Regions from separate parts of the Pseudoalteromonas sp. NCIMB 1079 genome, predicted to be linked through region 3. Evidence: predicted binding sites of a transcription regulator. Region 3 holds the regulator's gene; each other region holds the start of a gene.
The links. Region 3 encodes LexA, which represses DNA repair genes until DNA is damaged. Its sites were predicted from a motif close to TACTGTATNNNNATACAGTA; they were not measured.

Region 1 (2,271 bases), 2.1 Mb from region 3:
TGACGAGATTTTAACATAAAAATTATCTTTTACAGGACATTTTACCTTGCTATATACTAAACTGTTAAAGTAGTTAAAATAATAAATGAACCAATATGCTTAAAACAACACCTTGTGAGCAAGACTTAGAGCAACAGCTAGACAACATTTTAGGTTTTGTTACTCAACCAGAAAGCAGCCCCGCGCCCATTGATAATAAAAAAGATGAGCAAAGTACTATTAATAAAGCCCTATATTATTTAAAAAATAATCAAGCTCCATTGGCTGCAAAATGGATGCGCCTTGCTGCAATGGCAGGAAACCATAGAGCACAGTTTTATTTAGGTTTATTTTTTGTAAAAGGTGAAGGCGTGCCACAAAGTGTATTTCATGCTGTAGCGTGGTTGAGCTTAGCGAGTAGCCAAGGGTACGCACCTGCCACTGCAGCGGTTACAGATATACGCAAACATATCGAAACTAAGCGATTTAAAGATGCTCAATGTTATGCAGCAAGTTTGTACGAACAAATTCACCAACTCCAGTTTTGTCATATGATCCCTCGCACGAGTGAAAACACATAAGCTAACTAAGTTATAAGTACTGTATACAGTGTTGAAAAATACTGTATATAGTTACAAAGATACTCCTACACAGTATAAAACCCACAAATGAAAACATGACTCAAAAATTTATTTTAAAAATACCCCCTCAAAAACAAGCCTATAACAAGTTGATTAATAAAGAATTATAGATTTAAAAACAAAAAACAATGATCAAAAGCTGAATAACTGTACAAATAAATAGCATAAAATGCTTGCACGAAAGCACTGTATAAACTACTGTATATGAATACTGTATAAAAACCCAGTGAGTGAAATTATGTTACAGCCTATTACCGTAAGAACAGTTAAAAGTTACCAACAAGACGAGCAAAGCGATTGCGTAAATTTGATCCAAATTGAAGATGAAATTTCAGCGACCTTTGAGCTTTTAAAAGTATTACACCAATACAATAGCTCTAATGCATGGACGTTATTAATTGCGCCAGATCATGTACCGAGCAAAGCTTTACTTGACTCATGCTCTATTGATACAAGTAAATTACTTGTTATTAGACAGAAGCACCTAGTAAATCTAGAGTATGTATTAAATTCTGCATTACATAATGGAAACTTTGCAGCGGTAATCACCTGGACCGATATAGTTAATAACCAACTACTTACAAATCTATCGTTCGATTTAAGTAAAACGAATACAAAACTATACTGTTTTACTAAAAACGCACAAACAACAGAGATACCACTCGCTCAATAAGCTTGTTAAACTAATGTTTTAGACTTTGTACTATTATTATGACTTCACTCAATACCACTTTATGTTTTTGCAGCAGTGGGCACAATTATGCCGATTGCTGCGAGCCGCTTCACTTATCTGTTATGCAAACTGACACTCCTGAACAACTTATGCGCTCACGATTCAGCGCTTATGTTATTAAAAATGCAAAATATGTTTATCAAACCTACGCAAAAGAAAAACAAGCTGAGAATCCGGTTAAAGAAATCAATGATTTTGCTAACAGCTGTCGATTTATAAATCTTGATTTAATTGACTCAAGCCATGATGGCGATACTGGAACTGTAGAATTTAAAGCCCAATATTTTTATCAAAACTTATTTTGTGAGCTTCACGAAAAATCGCAGTTTATTAAAGAAAACACTCAATGGCGTTATTTAGATGGCACTATATATCCTGTTGAAGATATTAAAGTAGGCAGAAATGATGACTGCCCATGCGGTAGTAATAAAAAGTACAAAAAATGTCATAGCATGTAATAAATAATCTTATTTAGTATTTATCACCTAAAAGGTGTTTTTAAGCGGCAGAGCAATTTATTAGCTAACTAAACTTAAAAACACACTTTGTTACGCCCTTGCATTTTAGACTCATACATTTTTTCATCTGCGATCTGCAACGTGTTTTTGTTATTTACGTATGGTTGTAGGGTTGCACCGCCAATACTAATAGTCACAAAGTTATATTCTGAATATTTGTGTAATATTCCTAAATCGACCACATTTTGTTTAATTTTACCAGCAACACAAATTGCACCTTCGGTGCTTGTATGCGGTAAAACAACTACAAACTCTTCGCCGCCATAACGCGCAACAAAATCGGTTGGCCTTTGCAAACTATTAGTAATAGTTTGTGCTACTAGGTTTAACACCGTATCCCCCTGCACATGACCATAGATATCATTGTATTGCTTAAAGTAATCTATATCGATGAGTAATA
Region 2 (2,271 bases), 2.4 Mb from region 3:
GTGTATCGAGTGTTTGGGGATATTTAATTGCTCGCGAGCATATTGATATGCAAACCACCACGGACCCTTTTGCATTTAGCTGTGAGTTTGAACCAAACTTCCCATCGTTTATGCCGTTACATGAATGGATACCTAGCTTTTTTCAGGCGACCGGGGATTGTGGAAATATAGATTGGCAATTTGTTGGTTTGAGCATGCCTGCTTGGATGGAAATTATATTTGGGATTTTCTCACTAACACTATTTATTATAGTTATTGGCCGTTTATTAATTAAAAAGTCGATTTGATATGTTCACATTTTTTTCAAGCCAATTAGATGAGCTTAAGCACCTAAAGGTACGCAAGCGTCAGGACGTAATAGCACTTTCTTTAAGTATGTTATCGCCAACTGATAAAGTGTTACTACGTATTATTAAATTAATATTACTAAGTCCACTATTTTTAATATTCACAGTATTTAAAGGTTGGATATTAATCCCGTTTTTGATACTCGGCGGACTTTGCTACCCACTTTTAACAACACCTATTGAAATCAACTTTGCTAAAAAACACTTAAGCGATGCATTAAAACAATTTAATCAGGGCGCATAGCGCCCTGATTGTTATCTACTGCTATTAAAGTGAAATTTTCCCCTCTAATCTGGCTAATAGTTTTTTACCAATTCCTTTAACTTGCGATAAATCACTGACGCTTTTAAATTCGCCGTTTTCTTCACGGAAGTCCACTATTGCCTGCGCTTTTTTCTTACCTATACCTGGTAGCTTAGCAAGCTTCTCTGCATCGGCATTATTTATACTAATTGTCTCAACTTGAGGCATTTGCTTAGTTACTTCTGATAATTGTGCATACGCGGTAGTCGCGGGTAGTAAGCATAATAAGCTTATTATGAATAAATTTTTTAACGTTTTCATCAAACTTGTCCCTATTCTTCTTTTCTTAATTTTGAATATTGCTCAGGAAAACCAAAAAGTAAGGAACTGAAAAGCTCATCATTTAAAGTGTACCTAAACGCATTATCACTATGATCCGAAATCCTGAAAATGCAGCTGGTACAACAAGTGATTGCTTAACTAAAGTAAAGTTACCGTTTTTTGTCAAATTTAAGACACCTAAAAATTAATACTTCGCGCTTGCAAATTTACGCCCAAACCATTACTGTACATAAAAACAGTAATCTAATGGTTTTTACAAACCACGGTGCCAAGCAATTTTGCAGGAGAAATCATGGCTGTTGTTGTTAAATATGTTGTAGAACGAAACGGAGTCGAGCGTATGACGTTTACTACCAAAAAAGAAGCTGATGCTTATGATAAGATGCTCGATATAGCAGAATCACTTGAGCTAATGCTAGAAAAGGTAGACGTACCGCTTAGTGAGCAACAAATTGAATCACTTGCTTTAGAAATAGCGAAAAGCAAAGATGACTTTATGACCATATTAAAGGGCGGCAAAGATCCAGTTGTTACCAAAGCGCCAGCAAAAAGTAAAAAGTCAGATAACGTTGCATCAATTGAAGATAACAACGATAAAAAAGTAAGTTAATTCATAGAATGTTCCCTCCTCGAACGGGACAAACTAAATAAAAAAGGGAGCAACTAAGTTGCTCCCTTTTTTATTATACCAATTCGCTTAATTAAGTGATCTCTTTGAGGGTGGAAAAACGTGTTGATAGCTAGGCAAAAATTCGATATTTAGTTGTACTAAATGAGAATTTTTTAACGCCGGTAGCAACACGTTTAGCCCCGCAAAATGATTAAGTATTATTGCGGATTGGTATTAATTACTACTCACTTTAAAATAAGTAGTAATTGCTAATTAAAGCTCTTTTTCTACTTCATCAAATAAAGCAGTGATGTTTTGCTCTGGCTCTTTTGTTACTAAGCTAACAACAACAATTGCAATACTCGCTAAAATAAAGCCAGGTACTATTTCGTACATAAAGCTACTTAAGCTTTCACCATTGATAGTAAATGGTCCATATATCCAAATTAGCACAGTAAATGCGCCTACTAACATACCAGCTAACGCACCAGCAAAGTTCATGCGTTTCCAATAAAGGCTAAACAATACAAGTGGTCCAAACGCAGCACCAAAGCCAGCCCACGCATTACTTACTAGGTCTAAAATAGAGCTATCTCTATCGTAAGCCAAATAAATAGCGAACATAGCAACTACGGCAACACTAATACGGCCAACAGCAACTAGCTCTTTATCACTGGCATCTTTACGTAAGAATGTTTTATAGAAATCTTCTGTTAATGAACTTGAAC
Region 3 (2,271 bases):
GCCCAAAACATAATTGCGAACACTATCACCCCAATCACACAACATATTATAAATATGGTCATGTGCAGCTGATATACATTATTGCTTATATCGGTTACGCCTTTGCGCATATTGTATTGGCTGTTAGCCAAAACTGGGTGCGAAAAAACACATAATATAAGCCACAAGGTAGAGGTCAGTTTACCCATGTGACGGCTCCTTTGATGCTATTGCGAATGCAAAGCGAAGAGGCATACGGCTTAAACGCCAATTCGTTATTTTTATTTTTTTAGCCAATCTTATTTAATATTGATTGGTTTTGCTGCGCCAACAACGAGTTTGTGTATATTGTGTGTTCTCAAAACTAAAAAGCTGTGAGTTATTATTAGCTCAGCACATTAACAACTAGCTAAAAAACGAACAACAAGCAAGTTTTAGTATAAAAAACAATCAGGTGATATTGAATAATTAATAAAAAATCGGTAATCAACTGGGCAACAGAAAGTTCAAAATATGAGCAAAACAAAGGGGTTTAACGCATTCGGAGGGGGAAAATATAAGTGCAAAAAAGTTTACAGCTTAAATAGTCAGTGGGCTGTTTACGCCCTATTTTTAGTACAAATTTTAAAACAAAAATGCGTACTAGTTAGTACGCATTTATAAAACTGCTTGTTTAAAAGCTATTTTTAAAGTCACATCCAATCAGCGTTTCTTATAACGCCAACGGCTAAGCCTTCAATATTAAAAGACTCATTCTCAAGATCTACTTCAATAGAGTCAAAATCGTCGTTTTCAGCATGAAGTAATACTTTACGACCCGCTTTCTCAAGACGTTTTACAGTTACGTCTTCGTCTAGGCGGGCAACAACAACTTGTCCGTTTTCAGCGGTTTGAGTACGATGTACAGCAAGTAAATCACCATCCATAATGCCAATATCTTTCATGCTCATACCGTTAACGCGTAGTAAAAAATCTGCAGCCGGTTTAAACATTAATGGATCGATTTTGCAGTGACTTTCAACGTGCTCTTGCGCCAAAATAGGTGAACCAGCAGCAACACGCCCTATAAGCGGTAAACCTAATTGTTCTGGCTCTTCTTCTTCAATTAATTGAATACCACGGCTTGCACCTGGTTTCATTTTAATTGCGCCTTTTTTAGCAAGTGCTTTTAAATGTTCTTCAGCAGCATTGGCACTTTTAAAACCTAATGTTTGCGCTATTTCAGCACGTGTAGGAGGCATACCAGTGTCTTTAATAAAAACTTTAATTAGTTCGAGTATTTGAGCTTGGCGGTTCGTTAATGGTCGCATACAACTGGTTTTCCATACAGTACATTTAACTGTGAGTATATACAGTTAAATAAAAATCGCAAATTTAAATTAAGCCTTAAAATAGCTAAAGTAATTTCACTTGTGTACATTTTAGGGATATAACTAAAGCTAAGTTTATAAATGATTAAAAATGCAAAGGAGACATTATGAGTATTTGGTACCAGCCCATCACCTTAGAGCTGTGCAAGCAGTTAGAACAAGGCATTAATGGCCAAGGAACATTAATGAAAACTATGGGGATAGAAGTCACAGAAATTGGCGATGATTATTTGGTTGCCACAATGCCGGCAATTCCTGAGCATCATAACCCAATGGGGATGGTTCACGGCGGAGCTAACGTTGTACTTGCCGAAACAGTTGCCAGCTATGCCGCTAACTTTGTTGTCGATTTTACTAAATTTTACTGTGTAGGGCAGGAAATTAGCGCAAGTCATTTAAAAGCATCTCGCAACGGCACTTTAACAGCAACGGCAAGAGCGTTTCATATTGGCAAACGTAGTTCAGTATGGGAAATAAAAATTACAAATAGCCGCAATGAGCTGTGCTGCGTATCAAAAATGACCGCAGCAGTCGTAGAGCGAAGATAGTTACTTTTCGATTGGGTAAATGGTAATTTCCATACCCGCACCAATCGCAGATATACGCAATAATGTATCTGCGTCTAAGGCTTGATTAAAGCACTTAGGAGAAGTCCCTGATTCAAAACCAATATCAAACGTTCTACGTGAACAGCTTAACCATTGCTTTAGCGCGTTACGCGAACACGATTCAATAAGCTCACATATATGGTTTATGGCTTTATCAGGTGTGCTCACCTCACCTGTAGCTTCAATACGCGCTAGTTGACGGTATTCGTCTTTGTCATAATGTAAAATCGTCGCGACTTTTTTCAAGTCCGCCACTAGCAAACTAATATCTTGCTTTGATTCAAGCTCAAGATCTACATTTAAAAATTGAATTT

Region 1: the regulator LexA is predicted to act here: its motif matches at 817-836, upstream of ABX891_RS12195 (SulA-like leucine-rich domain-containing protein).
Region 2: the regulator LexA is predicted to act here: its motif matches at 1,155-1,174, upstream of ABX891_RS13330 (YebG family protein).

Annotation. Positions count from the first base shown of each region.
Region 1 covers NZ_JBEWZA010000001.1:2,641,461-2,643,731, forward strand. Annotated here, with positions in the region: gene ABX891_RS12190 (tetratricopeptide repeat protein) at 96-560, shown strand; gene ABX891_RS12195 (SulA-like leucine-rich domain-containing protein) at 859-1,293, shown strand; gene ABX891_RS12200 (YchJ family protein) at 1,332-1,811, shown strand; gene ABX891_RS12205 (GGDEF domain-containing response regulator) at 1,886-2,271, opposite strand, start outside.
Region 2 covers NZ_JBEWZA010000001.1:2,882,149-2,884,419, forward strand. Annotated here, with positions in the region: gene dsbB (disulfide bond formation protein DsbB) at 1-287, shown strand, start outside; gene ABX891_RS13320 (DUF6170 family protein) at 289-591, shown strand; gene ABX891_RS13325 (ComEA family DNA-binding protein) at 616-912, opposite strand; gene ABX891_RS13330 (YebG family protein) at 1,226-1,543, shown strand; gene putP (sodium/proline symporter PutP) at 1,817-2,271, opposite strand, start outside.
Region 3 covers NZ_JBEWZA010000001.1:523,187-525,457, reverse strand. Annotated here, with positions in the region: gene coxB (cytochrome c oxidase subunit II) at 1-188, opposite strand, end outside; gene lexA (transcriptional repressor LexA) at 672-1,289, opposite strand; gene ABX891_RS02400 (PaaI family thioesterase) at 1,457-1,897, shown strand; gene ABX891_RS02395 (hypothetical protein) at 1,898-2,271, opposite strand, start outside.